One region of the Arthrobacter sp. UYCu712 genome, then DNA from elsewhere that is predicted to be linked to it. Evidence: riboswitches for the same ligand, from Rfam matches in the RefSeq annotation. Region 1 holds a riboswitch; each other region holds the start of a gene.
What was found. A riboswitch is a leader RNA that binds a small molecule or an ion and turns the genes downstream of it on or off. The one in region 1 is predicted to bind cyclic di-AMP.
Positions count from the first base shown of each region.

Region 2: linked by a shared signal. The riboswitch ahead of ABIB51_RS17805 (hypothetical protein) and the one ahead of ABIB51_RS09240 (M23 family metallopeptidase) in region 1 are both predicted to bind cyclic di-AMP.
Region 3: linked by a shared signal. The riboswitch ahead of ABIB51_RS16655 (aggregation-promoting factor C-terminal-like domain-containing protein) and the one ahead of ABIB51_RS09240 (M23 family metallopeptidase) in region 1 are both predicted to bind cyclic di-AMP.

Region 1 is NZ_JBEPOZ010000007.1:82,184-88,639, reverse strand. Features, by position in the region: gene ABIB51_RS09265 (molybdopterin-binding protein) at 1-1,021, opposite strand, end outside; gene ABIB51_RS09260 (DUF6457 domain-containing protein) at 1,018-1,305, opposite strand; gene mobA (molybdenum cofactor guanylyltransferase) at 1,289-1,984, opposite strand; gene ABIB51_RS09250 (HNH endonuclease) at 2,031-2,531, opposite strand; gene ABIB51_RS09245 (NlpC/P60 family protein) at 2,763-3,503, opposite strand; cyclic di-AMP (ydaO/yuaA leader) riboswitch at 3,812-3,982, opposite strand; gene ABIB51_RS09240 (M23 family metallopeptidase) at 4,119-4,940, opposite strand; cyclic di-AMP (ydaO/yuaA leader) riboswitch at 4,945-5,157, opposite strand; gene ABIB51_RS09235 (iron-dependent transcriptional repressor DtxR) at 5,308-6,003, opposite strand; gene serC (phosphoserine transaminase) at 6,324-6,456, shown strand, end outside.
Region 2 is NZ_JBEPOZ010000021.1:67,273-73,728, reverse strand. Features, by position in the region: gene ABIB51_RS17825 (glycoside hydrolase family 16 protein) at 1-975, opposite strand, end outside; gene ABIB51_RS17820 (HNH endonuclease) at 1,437-2,888, opposite strand; gene ABIB51_RS17815 (DNA alkylation repair protein) at 3,019-3,699, shown strand; gene ABIB51_RS17810 (hypothetical protein) at 3,686-3,967, opposite strand; cyclic di-AMP (ydaO/yuaA leader) riboswitch at 4,168-4,335, shown strand; gene ABIB51_RS17805 (hypothetical protein) at 4,340-5,083, shown strand; gene ABIB51_RS17800 (YnfA family protein) at 5,181-5,519, opposite strand; partial or broken gene ABIB51_RS17795 (amino acid permease) at 5,516-6,320, opposite strand; gene ABIB51_RS17790 (dihydrofolate reductase family protein) at 6,348-6,456, opposite strand, start outside.
Region 3 is NZ_JBEPOZ010000019.1:8,100-14,555, reverse strand. Features, by position in the region: gene ABIB51_RS16665 (response regulator transcription factor) at 1-720, shown strand, start outside; gene ABIB51_RS16660 (HAMP domain-containing sensor histidine kinase) at 818-2,296, shown strand; cyclic di-AMP (ydaO/yuaA leader) riboswitch at 2,493-2,652, shown strand; gene ABIB51_RS16655 (aggregation-promoting factor C-terminal-like domain-containing protein) at 2,651-3,451, shown strand; gene ABIB51_RS16650 (VOC family protein) at 3,530-3,907, opposite strand; gene upp (uracil phosphoribosyltransferase) at 4,001-4,636, opposite strand; gene ABIB51_RS16640 (phosphatase PAP2 family protein) at 4,649-5,512, opposite strand; gene ABIB51_RS16635 (nucleoside deaminase) at 5,574-6,077, shown strand; gene ABIB51_RS16630 (DNA glycosylase AlkZ-like family protein) at 6,078-6,456, opposite strand, start outside.

The sequences.
Region 1 (6,456 bases):
CGTCGATCAGGAGCCGGCCGCCGAGCTCGGCGACAGAGCGCCGGAAATGATCCGTGCCCGATCGGCCGGTGCCCCCGGTGGTGATGACGACGTCGGCGGGCAGGTTTTCCAGTCCGGTTTCCTCCGCGGGTCCGGAGGCCGCGGGGTCCGTTGCGGGGGGTTCGTTGTCCTCGAGGGCGGCCAGCCATTCGGAATAGCTGTCCCCGATCTTCACTTCGCCGCTGCAGATTCCGCCGAGCATCCCGACCACGCCTGCCAGTTGCGGGCCGAAGGTGTCGCGGACCTGTCCCGGCTGCGGGAGCCCGGATGGGACCACCTCGGAGCCGGTGAGCACGAGCCGGACAACCGGCTTGCCCAGGACCGGGAGGGTGTCGTGTCCCGCCAGCGCGGCCAGGGCCAGGTGGGCGGGATTGAGCACGGTGCCGCTTTTGATCAGCAGCTCGCCGGCCGCGGCTTCTTCCGCGGCTTTGCGGATATGTTCACCGTTCCGCGGTTCCCCGGGTTTGGCGGAACCGCTGGTCTTCAGGGCCGGCAGGCCGTCTTCATCCGGAGCAACAATGCCGTTTTCGCTGCGGAGCACCGCCTTGGCGCCAGGCGGGATCAACCCGCCGGTGACGATCGGGCTCGCCTGGTGCGGGGCCAGCCGCTGGCCGGGCTCCGCCAAGATCCAGGGCCCGCTGCCGTTGACCGCCCAGCCGTCCATGGCAGAGGAAGCATAGTGCGGGATGTCCTGCAGCGCCTCGACGTCGGCTGCGAGGGTTCGGCCCAAGGCGTTTCCCAGGGCCGCCGGTGCGGCGGGAAGGGGGGCAGCGCAGTCGAAGGCCAGCTGCCTGGCCTCCTGCCAGGTGTGTGCCAGGTGCTTGTGCGGATTCGACTGCGGTGCGGTTTCGCCGGGCTCTTCACCGCCGGGACCTTCGTCGCCGGCCGCGGACGGGCCGGGCAGGGACGGGCCGGGCACGGACGGGCCGGGCACAGGGCTGTCGCCGGCAGCAGAACTGCCACGAGGGGTCGCCGGCGTCATGCCCCGGAGGCTTCGGTGGCCGCGTAGTCCTTGGCGAGCTTCCTGGCCACGCCGATCGCCGCCTGCATCGACACCTCGTCCGTGGCCTGGCCCGAGCCGGAGGCGAGACCGGCGGCAAAGCCGGCGATGAAGGTAGTCAGCGGGGCGGCGGGACGGACCACCGAGTGCGCGGCCACCCCGGCAAGCGCGAGGACCTCATTGACGTCGATCTCGACATCCTCCAGCTCGAGGGCCTGAAGCAGGGCACGGCACCAATCTTCCAGAGTTTCATCCTGGCTCTTCACCGTTTGCCTCCAAAGTCGGTTTCAGTCGAGGAGCTCCGGGCCGCTGGTCCGGCTGATGGCCCGGAATCCGGCCGGATACCCCTAGTGCGGCGGCATCGTCCCAGGTGTCCACGTCATCCGTGGCACCGGGGGCAACTCGAATTCCCCGCACGTCAAGACTAGCAAGAAGGGCGAATACCGAGGCGTCTGCCAGCGCGCCCCGCCGTGCGGCTTCGGCGACGGATCGTTGTAGCGCGGCTGTGCCATAAAAACCGACGAGGGGCTGCCTGCGCCCGTCTGCCGAGACAGCCATGACGCCGTCGCCGGCCGGTCCGGTGCCGACGGCCTCGCGCAACGACCCGACTGCGGCATCCACCCCGGGCATATCGCAGGCCAGGACAAGTGTCAGGGCCGGCGCGCGGCCGGGACCGTCAGGCCGGGCATGGTGGGACTCCAGCGCGGCGAGGCCGGCGCCGATGGCGGCGGCGGGTCCCGCGAAGGGCGGCTCCTCACGGCAGACCAGCACGCCGGGCGGAAGCGTGCCGGGGTCCGGTCCGACGACGACAACAGTGAGGGCACCGCGTGCTGCCCGGAGCGAGCGTTCCAGGAGGGTTTGGCCGCCGATCAGGAGACCGGCCTTGGACGAGCCGCCCAAGCGTGAGGAGCGCCCGCCGGCGAGAATGACAGCATCGAAGTCCACCGGCCCAGCCTAGCGCGGCGACTGGCAGTACTGGCGGGCAGTGGGGTCAGGCTGCGGATTCCGGCAGGAGGAAAGGATCCCAGGCCGGCGTCGGCTTTTCCAGTTCCTTGATCTGCCACGTGGTGCCCTTGGGCGGTCCCGGGACGAAGCTGAGCTTCCAGCCCATCTCCGCAGGAGTGTGGTCCCCTTTGGCGTTGTTGCAGCGCAGGCAGGCCGCCACGAGGTTTTCCCAGGAATCGGCTCCGCCCCTGGACTTGGGCTGGACGTGGTCAATGGTGTGGGCTGCCTTGCCGCAGTATGCGCAGCGCTGCCCGTCCCGGCGCAGCACACCGCGGCGGCTGACAGCCGTCATCGTGTTGTACCGGGGCCGGATGTAGCGGTTCAGCAGGATCACCGACGGCCGCCCCAGTATGTCCTGTGGCCCGACGACTGGATCGTCGCCTTCGGCCACCACACTGGCCTTTCCGGTAAGCACAAGAACAAGCGCCCGGCGGAAGGTGATTACCGCGAGCGGTTCATATCCAGCATTCAGAACGAGAGTGCGCATCCGCATACCTCTTCACGGCCGCACCCGCCAGGGGCACGAGGGCCGGCTGCCCTCTGCATGGTCGGGCTATGGATCGACACCACAAGAGTAAACACCGAAGGGCCGGATCACCGAATTTTTGATCCGCGGCGGTATGCGTGTCTTCAGGACGATCCCTGCCCGGGACGCAAGAGGACCCCCGCCACAGGGGCGGGGGTCCTCTCGATTTTTGAAGCTTTGGAGGCTAAATGCTTAGCCGCCGACGCGGATGAAGACCGGGCCGGAACCGACGTTCACGCTGTAAAGTGCGGTGGTTCCGCCGTTCCAGCCGCCGTGGACGGCCATGCCGTTGCCGACGTAGACAGCGATGTGGGCCATGCCGACGCCGCCGTTCTTGTAGTACGCGAGGTCGCCCGGGCGGGCCTCAGCGGCACCCACGGTGCGGCCAAGGGACAGGTAGCCGGCCGGCCAGCCGTGGAAGTTGATGCCTGCGGCGGCCAGGGCGTTCGTGGCCAGGGCGGTGCAGTCCTGTGCGACGCCGAGCTGGGCATAGGCGGCGGCGGCGATGGCAGCACCGTTGCCGCTGGCAACGGCCGATCCCGTTGCGGCGACCGAAGCGCCGGCCTGGGCGCCGGTGGCGCCGGCCTTGGAGTCCTGGACCTTGACGAGCGGCTTCGCGACGACCGGAGCCGGTGAAGTGGAAACGGCCGGCTTCTCGTAAGAGATGGCAATGGTGGATGCAGCCGAAATCGTTGCCGGGGTGCCGGACTGGACTTCGAGGGCCGAAGCGGAAGTGGATTCGCGCTGGACGTTGGTCTCAGCAGCGTTGGCCGCGATACCGCTGGTCAGGACGAGGCCTGAAGCAGCAGCAACAACCGCGGCCTGGCGGCCCATGGTTCCGGCGTTGTCGCCGACAGCCTTGGCAATGACAGCAAGCGAGTTGGTCTTGGTGACCTCGGCGCGGTGCCGTGCAGTGTTTGCACGAGTGGTCATTAAGTTCTCTCTTTCGTGATCCTTGGATCGCACTTTTCAGGCGCGAACTGAGGACGCTCCGGCATCTTGGGGGTACGCCGGATCGCCCCGAATGGGTTACTTAGCGAAGGGTGTACTGCGAAGACGCGCCAAAAGCGGGAACTGCATGCAGGTGCTTGGCCTGCGGGCCGGACTCGGCTGAGATTGAGTCGGCGGAGTGAGATCCAGTCCGGGCGCCGGCAAGGGCGGCACGGGTCATGGATTTCAGCGGGCTCGAAAGAGCCGCGCAAGCGCTGCGAAGCGCAGCATTGTGGCGTGAAGACACGAAAGTAGCCTCTCCCAATGCCTGCGAGGTGAGCTGTCGGATTCGGATGGGAGTCACCCGGCCGCGCTGCTTCCTGGGAAGCTTTTGCGACTTAACCCCAAGGCCTTCTTTCGAAGGCCAAAATTGGTTCCCCCGCCCCTGCCAGACGATGTGATGCGAACGGACCTTGAGCGGTGGCAGAGCTAGGCAATCCACTCAAGAGCGCCAACTTCGGAGAAGTTGGCGTACTTCATACGGTACAGCAGTTGGGAGTCAATGTCACATTCAGATCACGGCGTGTCATAAGAATGCGAGAGTCATCCATCGGCTATTTAGAGCCAGCCTGTGGGGTCCACGACGTCGCCGTTGACCATCACTTCGAAGTGCAAGTGGCAGCCGGTGGAGGCGCCGGTGGTCCCGCTCATGGCCACAACGTCGCCACGGGTGACCTGCTGGCCGACGCGGACGCTTGAGGAGGACAAGTGGTTGTACGTGGTCTCCAGGCCGTTGCCGTGGTCGATCACGACGCGGTTTCCGCCGCCGAAGGGGTGCCATCCGGTGAACGTCACGGTGCCGCTGGCGGCCGCGTGGACTGCGGTTCCGCACTGCGCGGCGTAGTCCTGGCCGCGGTGGAACTCGCCCGAGCCGCCGGTGATGGGACTGACACGGTAGCCGAAGGGTGAGGCTGTAACCATCTGGTCAAGGGGGGCGCCGAGGCTGCCGGAAGACGCGGCGCGTGTGATGCTGCCGACGGACTGGGCGCTCAACAGCTGCTTCAGCTTGCCGTCCGGATCGCCCTTGGTGCTCACGGCGGTGCGGCTGAAATCGATCTTGGCGGCAGACTCGGCGGTCACGTTCGGCTGCGCCGACGCGGAAACCGCGCTATTCGAGCCGGCGTCGGTGGCCATGACCGGGCCGGTGGCGGGAACAGTTACCGTCAGGACCAGGCCCGTGGCGGCCAGGGCAATGCCGGCCTTTTGCCCCACACCGCTGGCGGCGGCAAAGTCCGTTACCTGGCGGAACGGGCTCCGGCGGTCCCGGCGTTCATCGCGGTGCGCGTCACGCGGGCGCTCTGCCGTGAAGGCAAGGGCCGGGCGCGGCTCCGGAGCGGGGCCGGTCGCACGACGGCGGCCCCTGGTGGTCTGGGTGGTCAAGAACGGTTCCTCTCTGGATAGCCTGCGAAGTTAGCTGTCGGATTCGGGTCAGAGAGTTCAAAGACCCGGTCCGCCGTGAACAAGCATTCAGGCACAGAGGAAGCCAATGGAAAATCCCTCGGTGGAGCGTGCTTGCCGCTGACGGACTTCACCCCAAGGCTGCTGAACAGCCGGAAGTGGTTCCCCCGCCCCTGCCAGAAGGTGACTCTGCGACTGATCCGCTGGCAGAGCTCGGCTTCGGATCAGATAACGCTTTGGTATCGGTACTGCTGATTAACTATAGGCGATTAAGCCGCCCAGTAATAATCCCGTGATCTCGGCTGTGCACAACTGATGGGTCCTCCCACGAGGTGTGAGTACGGGCAGGTTAACCGACGGTAACAAAGACGTGGGCGGCAACCTCGGGGGGCAGTTCCAGGGCTCCCTCGATGTCCGGAACACGGACGGAAATGTACTCCCCGACGCGCTCCAGGGACAGGAGGGCGCCGGGACGGATGCCACCCTCGTCGAGCTGGACGAGCAGTTCCGGTTCCACCTGGATGGGCTCGGCCAGCCGGTTCACCGTGATGCGGGAACCGGCGCCGTAACCGGCCATCGCCTCCAGCAGGTTCACGATGCCAACGCCGTAGGGCTGGGACGGCAGGCCGCCCAGCTCAGCGAGCCCCGGGATCGGATTTCCATACGGAGAGACCGTGGGGTGGTTGAGCAACTCGAAGATCCGCCGCTCCACGCGCTCGCTCATCACGTGCTCCCAGCGGCAGGCTTCCTCGTGGACGTAGGCCCAGTCGAGGCCGATGACGTCGGCCAGCAGCCGCTCGGCCAGCCGGTGCTTCCGCATGACCCCGACGGCGCGCTTCCGGCCCGTTTCGGTCAGCTCAAGATGCCTGTCACCGGAAACCACCACCAGTCCGTCGCGCTCCATCCGGCCGACAGTCTGCGAGACGGTGGGGCCGGAGTGGCGCAGCCGTTCGGCGATGCGGGCGCGGAGGGCGACGATGTTCTCTTCTTCAAGTTCCAGGATGGTCCGCAAATACATCTCGGTTGTATCGATCAGATCCGTCATTCAGCTCAGCTCCTCGAGCGCCGTCCTTGCGTCTTTCCCACCGTACCGCGCCCACGCTACCGTGTGCCGGCCGGGGGCAGCGTGCCCGGCGGGATCCGCCGTACGTTCGCAAGACAGCTTAGCCTATTTTGAATTACTCCGGATAAAAATCCCGGCCGTGCCCGCAGGCCGGCGCCGCTGTCTCAATGACCGGACTATGACGGACTCTTTTCCCGCCCGCACGCGGCAGTCAGGCAGAATGAAAAGGAGTCTCCGTTGCAGCCACCCTGCCGGGCCACCTCCCAAGCCACGCTTTGTACCAGCCGAAAATTGGAGCCACTGTGAGCGACACCAGCATCACGATTCCCGCAAACCTCCTGCCCAAGGACGGCCGGTTCGGCGCCGGACCGTCCAAAGTCCGTCCGGAACAGCTGGAGGCCCTCGCCGCCTCCGCGTCACTGCTGGGAACCTCCC
Region 2 (6,456 bases), on a different contig from region 1:
CGGCTTCGTGGCGGTGCCGTCGGGGAACCAGTCGAGCTGCAGGGTCTGGTGCATGCCCACTGTGGGCTGGTGCGCAGGATTCGTGTCTTTGAAGGTCTGCACGCCATCGATGAAGCCGGTGATGCCGGCGGGGGTCCACTCCACGGCGTAGTTGTGCCACTGGGTAGCATCAATCGGCTTTGCTGCCGTGGTCTGGAAATCCGACCCACCGCAGGAGTAATGCAGGAAGAACTTCATCATCTTGGTCTCTGTGCTGCCCTCGGCGTAGTCGATTTCGGCACAGTTGGGGGACTCGTTGTTGTTCGGCCAGAGGATCATGACCGGGTGGTATTCCGAGTCCCGGTCGCTGGTCTTCATGCGCGACTCCCAGCGGCCGTACTTCTGCTGCGCGAACTTCGCGGACATACCGCCGGTGGTGCCGGCGGCGTCGCCGCTGACCGTGGCCACGCCATTGGCGACGGACCACGCCGCGGGGCTCCGTACGCCCTTGTTGTGATGGCCTGCGCCCTTGAAGACGCTCCACTTGGTGGCGTCCGGTGCGCCGGTGTTGGAGAACTCGTCTCCGGCCAGGACCGGACCCCAACCGAAGTTGGTGGCTGCTTCTGCGCCGCTGGCCGTCGGGGCCGCTGCCGGTGCTGCTGCGGCGGGGGCTACCGCCGGTGCCGCGGCGGGTGCGGCCGCGGCAGGGGCCACTGCAGCAGGGGCTGCGTCGGAAGCGGCTGCCGCTGCTTCAGCGTCCGCGTTGGGTGCGACGGCGGCGTCGGTGGCCGGAGCGGTCTGCGTCGGAGACGGAGCCGGAGTGGTGGTTGCAGGTTTGGCGGCTGAGGTGGCCGATTTTGCCGGTGCCGCGGAGGCTGGCGCCGATGCCTTGCCCGTGACTGGCGGGCCTGCCGAACCGTCCGTTGCGGGAGCGATGCTGCACCCGGTCAGGGCGAGCGCGCCCATAGTGAGCGTGATGGATATTTTCTTGAACAAGAGACCCCTCCGGGCTTAGGACTGACGCACACGACGGCCTTCACTGAGGCGTTGACGAGTGCTCGAAGCTTCGTTCGGCCCCCTGCACTGGGCGGGAGCAAGCAGGCGCCAACCGGCGCATCGGTGCCCGGCTGGCGGGCATCCGGGGCCCTGCATTCGGGCCTGACCATGAAGGCCAGCCGCCAACGTTACCGGACCGTGACCTTGTCACCAAATGGCCGATCGCGGAATCGGCCGGTAGCCGGGGCCGCAGCGGAGGCGGATTGGACGGCTCGTTTGACTGTGAAACGGAGCCCGGTGTTGGGCCTGATTGGCCTAGGGGACCGGCCGCAGGAGTGGCCGGATGAATTTGTAGCCTGTCGCAACGGACAGCTCATCGGAGAGCAATAACTCAGATTTCTTACCGCAAATCGAGGCACTAACGAGGCAGGGAGGTTGCTGCCCGGCGGGGCGGTCCATTATCAGGCCGCCAGTGGTTGGTGGGCGCGCACCCGTTTGAGCGTTTTGGCGTGGTGTCGCTGTATCCGTCGGTGGTGGCGGGCGTCCGGGGTCAGGGCGTCCCGGCCCGGGGTGTCATCGAATGACGTGCCGGGTAGTGGTGGGGCGGTGGAGTGGTAGGTGTGGCCGGTGGGGGTGGTGAGTTCGATGGTGTGTCTGTATTTTTGGGTGCCGGCCGGTCCGGGGCGTGGGGTGGCGGTCCAGCCGGGGGTTTCTTTGGTGTGGTTGCAGGCTTCGCAGAGTCCGGCGCCGTTGGTGTGGGTGGTGGGTCCGCCGTGGTGCCAGGGGATGATGTGGTCGTGGTGGCGGATGGGGGCGTCGCAGTAGGGGGTGCGGCAGGTGTCGTCGCGGGCCTGCAGGAAGCGGCGGAGCCCGGCGGGGAAGAGCCGGGCGCGGGAGTCCATCGCGGTGAGGTCCCCGGTGCCGGGGGCGGTGTAGAGCCGCCGGACCCAGACGGACAGGGGGTTCTCGGCTGCCTGGTTCTCGCCTCCTTTGAGGAGTTGGCGGGCCCAGCCGGCGGGGACGGTGCCGTAGCCGGGGAGCCGGGCGGGTTCACTGTCGCCCTGGAGCAGGGTCCGGTCGGTCATGACGAGCTGGATTTCGATCCCGGCGATCCCGTGCGGGGTGCCGGTGAGCCGTTCGATCAGGGTGTCGGCCATGAGCTGGCCGCGGCCTCGTGGGTCGCCGGCGGCGCGGGCGGTGTCGGCGTGCCGGGTGAGGGCGGCGTAGGCGGCGACGCCTTGTGCGACGGGGAGCAGGGCGGTGAGGTAGGTCATGGTGTCGGGGGCGGGCCGGAGGCTGACGTGCCGGTCGGTCCCTGCGTGGCTGGCCCGTTCGGTGACGGTGCGGGGGTCCCGCCGGTACGCGGCGGCGCGGGCCGCGGCGACCAGGGCACGGTCGCCCGCGCCGGTGAACGTGCCGGTGTCGGCGGCGAGTTCGGCATCCACGGCGGACCGGTCCGCCGCGGTCAGGCAGGCCGTTTCGCGCACGAGCAGGGTGGCACGCCATTCGTTGAGCTGGCCGGTGTCCAGTGCGGTGAGGGTGTGGGGCATTTCGGTGACCAGCGCCTTCGCCAGGCCCAGGAGCCGTCCGCCGCGGGCCGGGGATTCGCGCCGGGCCAGGGCGATCTGCGCGGCGACCCCGGTCCCGCACTCGGCCGCGGGCATCCCGGCGGCGGCCTGTCCACGACGCTGGGCGGTGTCGAAGGCGGCCGTGGACCGGGCCTGCAGCGCGGTCGCGGCGGACTTCAGGTCCTCGAGGTCCCGGACCTGGTCGATCAGCCCGGCCCCGCCGTCGAAGTCGGACGGGGCACAGCAAACGGTGGCGAGCAGCCGGACAACATCCCGGACCGTCGCTCCGCCTCCAGCTCCGCCGCGTTCTGCCGGACCCATTTCGGGCTCCCGATTGCCGTCCATAAATCCAGTCTCCCAGCGACCTGTGACATTAAAGCGACCTGTGACATTAATTGGCGCCGGGTTGGACACCAGGGGGCACGCCTTCTGCGCAAGGGGAATGCCGCCCACAACAATGCGAAACAATGGTCAGATGAGAGATGCCGGCGAATTTATCGATCTCGCGCTGCAGCGGGAAGGGTCCTGGCCGCGGGCGGACGAATTTCGGGCCCGGTTGGGTGGCGATCCGCGCGTCGGCGATCTGCGCTTCTACGGGACGTCGGTCGGCGCGGTGCGGGGGACTATCCGCGACGCGCTGGTCCGCCACCGCGGGTTAAATCATGACGACGTCACCGCGTTGAGCTCCGAGCTGTGGTCGGTGCCGGTCTTCGAGCGCCGCCTCGCGGCAGTGGTGCTCCTGCAGTCCAAAATCCGTGTGCTGGACAACGCGGACCTGACCCGGATCGAAGGCTTCCTGCGGACTGCGCAACTTCGCGAACTGGCTGATCCGCTGGCCATCGACGTCGTCGGTCCGCTGATCGCGGGTCTGGACACCGTCGGCAGGGTCCGGGCTGACAGCGTGCTGGACCGCTGGACCCGGGAGCAGGACGTCTGGTTGCGGCGCGCGGCCCTGCTGTCACCGCTCCGCGAGCTCCGGGCCGGTGGGGGAGACTGGGGTAGATTCGTCCGGCACGCCAACCTGGCGCTGTCCCGGCCGCGGGAGCATGACGATCAAGCCGCCGACGGCGGGCTGCTCAGGGAGGCTGTCGGCGTCGTGCTCGAAGACGTGGCGAAAAACCGGCCCGAGCTGGAATTCACAGCTACCGGGACGTGAGGGAGGGCCCGGCTCCGTGGTCCGTCCGTCGCTCCACCACGGCGTAGGCCTTGCCGTCCAGGAATTGCCAGTCGGTAACCACCATGAAGCCAAGGGCATCGACGCGGTCGTTCAGGACATGGACGTCAAAACCGCCGTCGCGGGGCTCGGCGTCCCACGTCGAGATGTGGACTTCGTTGCCTTCGAGAATCAGCAGCTCCGTGTTGACGTCAAAATCCTCCTGAGGCTGGCTACTCAGCTGGCAGATGGCGACACAGCGGCTGTTCATTTCGGGCCTCCGCTTCGGGGATCGCTGATGGCATCATCCTATGCCTGGGCCCACCGATCCCACGGGAAAAAGCCCCTCGGCACACCCCGACCCGTTACCTCAATGTGACATTTTGTGATCATCCCGTTACCGTTGTTAGGTGCCTGTTGTCTCCGATACGGGCGCTCCCCAGCCGATTGCCTAACTCTGCCGCGGCCCGGGGATAACTCGCACCAACATCCGGCAGAGACGGGGAAACCACTTTTTGACCAGCTGATCATGCCAGTCTTGGGGTGAAGCCGCACGGCCCGCCACGCGGGCCCAGAGTGCGGCCGGGTGCCTCCCATCCGAATCCGACAGCTCACCTCGCAGGCATTGGGAGAGGCTACATTCATGTCTTCAAGCAATACTTTCGCGCGCCATCGTGGCACCACCCCCGCCGGTCGGCGTACGGCAATTTCCTCCGCCTTTGCAGGCAAGGCCGGCACCATCGGCCGCCAGGCTGCGGTAATCGCCGCAGCATCGGGCCTGGTTCTCAGCAGCGCCATGGCCGCCAACGCAGCCGAAGCACCGGTCGAGCGCGACTCCGCCCCGGCGTCGTCCGTCGATGTCAAGGACCAGGTCTCCGCACCGGTCAGCGCGGATTCCTCCGTTCAGATCACCTTTGAGCGTCCGGCCGTCGTGTCCACTCCGGCGCCCGTCGTCGAGCAGCCCAAGCCGGTCGCGGCAGCTCCGGCTGCCGCCCCTGCCGCGGCGAAGCCCACGGTCCAGGTCCAGGCTGCTGCCCCCGCACCGGCAGCTGCCCCCGCAGCCGGCGGAATCAACGCCACGCTGCTGGCCGCCGCTTACGGCCAGGTCGGCATCACCCAGGACTGCACCGCCATGGTGGAGAAGGCCCTCGGCGCAGCCGGTATCCCGGTCGGCGACATCGGCCCGGCGGCGTTCCTGAAGTACGGCAAGGTTGTTTCCACTCCGGAGCCTGGCGACATCATCGTCCAGTCCGGCCACGTTGCCATCTACGCGGGCAACGGACAGGCCGTCAGCGGCGGCATGAACGGTGTCAACGCCACGATGGCCCACCCGCTGTCATGGCTGACCGCCACCGGCGGCGTGACCTTCGTCCGCGCCGGAGTCTAACCCGCTCAGCGGCGAAAGAGGCCGGTGATCAGTTGCCTTGGGGGCATCGGATCACCGGCCTCTTATATGCCCGGCTCCACTGTGCCCGGCGCCATGCTTAACCTGCGTTGCGCGGGGCGAACATGATGACCGCCACACCGACCAGGCAGATCACCGCCCCCGCGATGTCCCAGCGGTCGGGCCGGAAGCCATCGAAAACCATTCCCCAGGCCAGGGATCCCGCGACGAACACGCCTCCGTATGCGGCAAGGATCCGGCCGAAGTGCGCGTCAGGCTGGAGCGTCGCCGCGAAACCGTAGATTCCGAGTGCCAGCACGCCGAGCCCGGCCCACCACCAGTCCTTGCCTTCACGCACCGACTGCCACACCAGCCAGGCGCCGCCGATCTCCGCCGCGGCGGCCAATACGAACAACACGATGGTTTTTGCGATAGTCACCGGCTCATCATCGCAGGACGACGGTCAGCTATACCGCGTTGCCTTGCCCAAGCCGTTGCCAGACGCAGGACGCGGTACACGATGCCGACCGCGAACATCAGCATCCCGGCGATCACGGACTCCGGCGGCAGCGTGGCCACCTGGACCACACACGCCGCGGCGCCGGTGAGCTGCAGGGCCCCCGGGTAGCGGCGGTTTTGACCGGTCTGGGTGTATGCGGACACGTTCGCCACGAGGTAATAGATGAGGACGCCGAAGGACGAAAAGCCGATCGCACCGCGCAGATCGGCGAAGCCGACAATCACGCAGATGACCGCGGCCAGGACCGGTTCGGCGCGGTGCGGGACGTGGAAGCGGGGATGGACGGCAGCCCGCTATCAGGGCAAGCAACGCGCCCAACGACGCCAGTGCCGTGCCGGCCCGCACGACCGGCGAAGCCCAGTCCCAGGAACCGGCGGCCACGGCGGCGGCAAGTGGCGCCGGGGTGCGGGCGATGCCCTCGGCGCCGAGGACCGGGAGGATGCTGAGAGCGATGACCGCCGGCCACTCGCCGAGCCGCTCCCGCCCGTAGACATAGGTCCCGCCGGGCATCGGGTATTCGGCCGCCAGCTGGGCTGACGCCGTCGCATTGCAGTACGCGACGACGGCGGCGAGCAGCAGTCCGATCAAGAGTCCGGACCCGGCCGCCTGGGCGGCGGGAGTGAAGGCGGCGAACACCCCGGCGCCGATCATCGACCCGAGGCCGATGGCCACCGCATCAACAGTGTTAAGCCTGCGGGCCAGGCGGGGATGCGAGCTCAACGCTGGACGCCTTCCGGGAGTGCCCGCTTACGCCTCGTAGCGCAGCAGCACCACTCCGTTGCCGAAGGACCGGGTTTCGGCGAGGCGCAGCTGGGCCGTGGCGTCGGTGGGCTGGAACAGGGGTTTGCCGCGGCCG
Region 3 (6,456 bases), on a different contig from region 1:
ACAAACAACCTTCCCCACCTCACCCACCCGGACGGATCGCCCATCCGGGCCTTGGTGGTGGATGACGAACCCAGCTTGTCCGAGCTCATGAGCATGGGGCTGCGGATTGCCGGCTGGTCTGTTGCCGTCGCGGCCGACGGCCCCGAAGCGGTCAAGCTCGCCAAGGACTTCCGCCCCGACGTGCTGGTGCTGGACGTCATGCTTCCCGGCTTCGACGGCGTCGAACTGCTGGGCAGGATCCGCGCCTTCGCACCGGAGATCCCCGCCCTGTTCCTGACGGCGAAGGACGACGTCCACGACCGGATCATCGGCCTCGCGGCCGGCGGGGACGACTACGTCACCAAGCCGTTCAGCATGGAGGAGGTCCTCCTGCGCCTGCACCGGCTGGTGCAGCGTTCCGGCGTCGCCGCCATGGATACCGCGGAACTCGTGGTCGGTGACCTAGTACTCAACGTCGACACCCGCGAAGTCACCCGGGCCGGCGAGGAACTGCACCTCACGGCCACACAGTTCGAACTGCTGCGCTACCTCATGGAGAACCCGAAACGCGTCATCAGCAAGGCCCAGATCCTGGACCGGGTCTGGGACTACGACTTCGGCGGTCAGGCGAACATCGTCGAACTGTACATTTCCTATCTCCGCAAGAAGATCGAGGCCAACCACCCGCCGATGATCCATACCGTGCGCGGCGCCGGGTACGTCCTGAAGCCCGCGGAGTAACCCCGTGCCCGCCTTCTCCGGCAAGACCCACCTGCCCCGGCGCAACTGGCGCGACCCGTCCACCTGGCACCTGCGGACCCGGCTGGTCCTCGTTGCCATGGCGCTCCTGGTGGCCATCTGCGGCGCCATCGGGCTGTTCAGCTACGCCTCCATGGACGTGTTCCTCACCCGGCAGCTCGACACCCAGCTGAAGCAGGCTTCGGACCGGGCCCGCGATTTCGGCGGCCGGCCCACGCCCGGCAATGCCGGCGGGCGCCAGGACCCGCTGGAGGCCCGGGGCCAGAGCATCGGCACCCTCAACGCACGGATCGTGGACGGTGCCGTCAGCAGCGCCGGCGTCCTTGCCGCGGACGCCACCCGGAAGAGCCTCTCGCCCGAGGACGCACAGGTCCTCGTCGCCGTCACGCCCGACGGCATCCCCGTTGACCGCACGCTCTCCTCCGGGGACTACCGGCTCAACGCCGCGCAATCCCCCCAGGGTGATGTGATCGTTACCGGGCTTCCCCTAGCGGAAAAGCAGAACACGCAGTCTTCGCTGGTCTGGACCATGGTGGTGGTGTCCGCCGGCGGACTCGTCCTTATCGGCCTCGCCGGCACGGTACTCATCCGCCGCACCATGAAGCCGCTCGAACAGTTGTCGGAGGTGGCCACGAAGGTCTCCCGCCTCCCCCTCGACGCCGGCGAGGTGGCACTCGCGGTGCGGGTTCCGGCGTCGGCCGCCCATCCCGGCACGGAGGTCGGCAGCGTGGGCTACGCGCTGAACCAGATGCTGGACAACGTCTCCAACGCGCTCGAGGCGCGGCAGCTCAGCGAAATGAAGGTGCGCCAGTTTGTTGCCGACGCCTCGCACGAGCTGCGGACCCCGCTGACCGCCATCCGCGGCTACACCGAGCTGATGAAGATGACCGAGCACTTCACCCCGGATGGCGAGAAGTCCCTGGCACGGGTGCAAAGCCAGTCCCAGCGGATGACCACCCTGGTGGAGGATCTGCTCCTGCTGGCCCGGCTCGACGAACGGCAGCCGCTCAAGCTCGGCGAGGTGGACCTCACCCAGCTGGCGATCGAGACGGTCAGCGATGAGAAGGTCATGGCCCCCGACCACATCTGGCGGCTGAAACTCCCGGAGGAACCGGTGGTGGTCCGCGGCGACCCGACCCAGCTGCACCAGGTGCTGGCCAACCTGCTGTCCAACGCTCGCAAGCACACCGCTCCCGGGACCACGGTGGTCACCGGAGTGACGCGTTCGGCCGATGGCAGCGCGGTGGTCACGGTGACGGACAACGGCGACGGAATTGCCCCCGACTTCATGAACCACGCCTTTTCCCGCTTCGCCCGTGCGGACGCCGCGCGGAAGAACCCGGCGGCCACGACGGCGGCAGCCACCCGTTCCGCGCCGCCCGGCAGCTACGGCGCGCCGGCGCTGGCCCCGGCGCCCACCGCCGAAGGGACCAGCGGGCTCGGCTTGTCGATCGTCCAGTCGATCATGGAAGCCCACGGCGGCACCGTTGATGTCACGTCGCGGCCCGGCCGTACGGAGTTCGCCCTCCGTCTTCCCGCCGGCCTGCCGGCCACGTAGCCCGCGTGGCCCTGTAGCCCACGGGGCCCTGGCCGCCGTTCGCGAGTCGGTGGTTGCGGCCTGGCGGCGCAAGGCGACACTCCGTCTGCAGTGATCTCCGTTACCAAAATGTGACTCCATCATGAAACTCCTGTACCGTCTTTAGGGTGCGGCCACCACTGGCGCCGCATATCCGGATGGACGCCAAACTCTGCCGCTTCCCGGATCGCTGGACCAGGCAGAGGCGGGGGACCCAGAGTTCCCGGGCATTCTGCATCCATGCGCCCTTGGGGTTAAGCCGACACGCGATCATCCGTGCGGCCGGATTTCTCATCCGAACCCGACAGCTAACTCCGCAGGCGTTTGAGAGGCATCATGACTGACTTCAAGGTACAAACGCGCCCAGAAGGCGCTTCAGGCACATCCCGCTCAACTCGTTCACGCCACCGTGCCGAGTCAGCCACGCCGACGTCGGCCCTGTCCCGGTTTGCCGCGGGCCTCGGTTCAACCGGCCGCCGCGCCGCCGTGGTCGCCACGGCCTGCGCGGTCCTCGTCGGAGTCGGCGCTGCCGGGTACGCCGCCGAGCCGGCCAACCGGCCCTCTGCTGCCATCAGTTCCAGCACTTCCGCCACCACGGCCGATCCGCTGACCCAGCTGAACTTCGAACAGGTCCGCGTCGACTCCCAGACCACTGCGCCTCCCGGCGCCAGCGTCCAGGCGCAGTCCGCCGAAGTGGAGCCGGCCGAGGCCCCTGCACCCGCCCCAGCACCGGCCCCCGCGCCGGCACCCGCTCCGGCACCCGCTCCGGAACCTGTTCCTGCTCCGGCCGCCGCACCCGCACCCGCACCGGAACCGGCGAAGCCCGTCGATGATCCCGCCGGGGCGCAGGCCTACGCCGCCTCCCAGCTGGGATCCTACGGCTGGGCGTCCGGCCAGATGCAGTGCCTGCAGAAGCTCTGGACCAAAGAATCGGACTGGAAGACCACCGCCACGAACAAGAGCAGCGGTGCCTACGGTGTGGTCCAGTCCCTGCCGGCCGAAAAGATGGCCAGCGCGGGCGCTGACTACCGGACGAACTATGAGACCCAGATCAACTGGGGACTGAACTACGTCAAGCAGCGCTACGGCTCGCCCTGTGGCGCCCTGAACTTCCACTTGGCCCACAACTGGTACTAAGCCGGCGGCCCGTCCCGGACGTACCCGCATCAGTACGAAAGCCCCGAACCCTGCGGTTCGGGGCTTTCGTGTGTGCGGCTAGCTGGTGGGCCGGTTCGGAATGTACTGCACCGCCCATTTGTTGCCGTCGGGATCCGCAAAATAGACGAAGTGACCCCAGTCCTGGACATCGACGTCGCTGACGTCCACGCCGTTGTCCTTGAGCTTCTTGTGCGCGGACCGGATGTCGCTGACCACGAGCTGCAGGCTGGGAGCGGTGCCCGGCGGAGCGTCGTTGAGCCCCTCGCCGATGGCGATCGAGCAGCCGGAGCCCGGCGGCGTCAGCTGGACGAAGCGGATGCCGTCCATGGGACGTTCGTCGTAGTCGGCGTTGAAGCCGACCTTGTTGACGTAGAAGTCCTTGGCGCGGTCCACATCGGACACGGGGACAAACACAAGTTCAAGCTTCCAGTCCATGGCCCACAGGCTAGCGCGGGCCATCGCATTCCGGAAGGGGACTGCAGGCGCAGCTTGCAGGCGGGGCGCCCGCGGGACCCCTGCGGCTGCTGCCTAGCCGGCGATTCCGTAGAGGCGGTCGCCGGCGTCGCCCAGGCCGGGCACGATGTAGGACTTCTCGTTGAGCTTCTCGTCGATCGAGGCGAGCACGATAGTCACGTTGGCGTCCGCGAGCTCCTCCTCCAGCTTGGCGAGGCCTTCGGGGGCGGCGAGCAGGCAGATGCAGGTGACATCGGAGGCGCCGCGCTTGAAGAGGAACTTGATGGCCTCGCGCAACGTGCCGCCGGTGGCCAGCATGGGGTCCAGAACGAAGATCTGGCGGTCCGTGAGGTCCTCGGGGAGACGCTCGGCGTAGGTGATGATGTCCAGGGTTTCCTCGTCCCGGGCCATACCCAGGAAACCGACCTCGGCGGTGGGGACCAGCTTGGTCATGCCTTCGAGCATGCCGAGGCCGGCGCGGAGGATCGGGACCACCAGCGGGGTGGGCTTGGTGAAGGCGGTGCCGATGGTGGTGCTGACCGGCGTTTCGATGGTCACGGGCTCGGTGCGGACCTCACGGGTGGCCTCATACGCCAGGAGCGTCACGAGCTCCTCGGTGAGCTGGCGGAAGACCGGGGACGGGGTGTTCTTGTCCCGCAGAACGGTGAGCTTATGGGCGACCAGCGGGTGGTCCACAACGAGAGTGCGCATGGGTCAAAACTATCACCCGGCGGAGGATGACTTTCCCGAGGGCCCGGGCGTATCGGCGTCGTCCTTCTCGGCGGTGCGGCCGCCCACGGAGCGGTCGCTGCCGGCCGCCGCGGCGCCCTCACCGAGGTGGGCGGGGTGGTCAAAGGTGGGCGCGGGACCTGTTTGTTCCCGGTGCCGCAGCACGTGGAAGAGCCTGTGGGCCAAGATCACGATCCCCACCCAGGCCAGCCCCAGCACCCACCCGATGATGACGTCCGTCATCCAATGATGGCCCAGATAGACCCTGCTCATCCCCATCGCGAAGATGAAGATCACACCTGCGGCGATCAGGCCGACGCGGGCAATGGTGCGCTTCACCTGCAGGCAGGCGAGGTAGACCACGAGTCCGATCACCACCGTGGTGTTGAGCGTGTGGCCGCTGGGGAACGACGGCGAGTTCTCGTAGGGCGGCACCGCGTCAGCGTGGTCCGGGCGGACGCGGCCGATCATTTTCTTGCCCAGGGTTGTGGCGGTCACAGAAACGGCGGCGGCGCCGCCGATCAGGATCAGCGGCCGCCAGGTCCGGGAGGTCCAGGTCAGCCAGGCCGTCAGGATGCTGGCCAGGATGGGCATCCCGATGCCTCCGCCGATGTTGGTGAACCCGGTGATAAAGGCGTCCAGTCCGGGGCTGCGCAACTGCTCCATGAACGCCAGCGCCGGCTTGTCCAGGTTCGCGAGGCCGGCGTCGTCCACGACGTTGTCGTAGACCCCTGCACTCACCCGCGCCAGAATCACCACCACCACCCCGCCGATCAGCATCGTGATCCACAGGGCCGCGTAGGGCACCACCCATTTGCCCCAGCGCTGCGTCAACCAGGTCTCAGTTCGGGTGCTCACGGCCGTCTCCTGACTATTCTCTCTTGCACAGCTTGCTTAGGGTCGAAACTATCATTGAGCCATGACTTCCCCGGAGCCGCGCCATGCCGCATGGATGGGCCTTGCCCTCGACGAGGCCCGGCGGGCACTTGCCACCGACGACGTGCCAATCGGCGCCGTCGTGATTGGACCCGACGGCGCACTGCTTGGTTCCGGACGCAACGAACGGGAGGCGCTCGGGGACCCGACGGCGCACGCAGAAATGGTCGCCATCCGTGAGGCCGCGGCGCGGCTGCGGGTCCGACGCGCGCAGCGCGGGCAACGGGACGACGGCTGGCGCCTGGCGGACTGCACCCTGGTGGTGACGCTGGAGCCTTGCGCGATGTGCGCCGGAGCGGTGGTGCTGGCCCGGATTCCGCGGGTGGTGTTCGGGGCCTGGGACGAGAAGGCCGGGGCTGCAGGCTCCGTGTTCGATATCCTCCGCGAGCGCCGGCTCAACCACTGGGTGGAAGTGTATGCCGGAGTCAGGGAGCAGGAATGCGGGACGCTGTTGCGGGACTTCTTCGCCGGACACCGCGGAGCCTGACTAGCTGCCGGCCGCGGAGCCCGTTGCGGCTGCTACCAGGCGGTCGACCCGTTTCTGCCGGGTGGCCGGTGAGTCCAGGCTGAAGGCGCGGAAGTCACCAAGGTCTTCCCGGATCCAGGCCTCCACCTCGGCGATCCTGCGCGTCACCGCGGGCGTCGCAGCGTGGAACAGCCAGGGCACGATCCGTTCCTTGCCCGGTTCGTACTGCCAGAGCCCGATGATTCTCCCGCGGTCCAGGATCGGGTGGTCCGGAAGATCCGCCTGCAGCGCGAGCGAGCCCATGACCGCCCTGCCGGCGGTGTCCCCTCCCGCACTGTCACCTCCGGGGCTGTCCGATGCCAGCAGGTCGGCCGCGTTGCGCCGCAGCAGCACGAGGGAG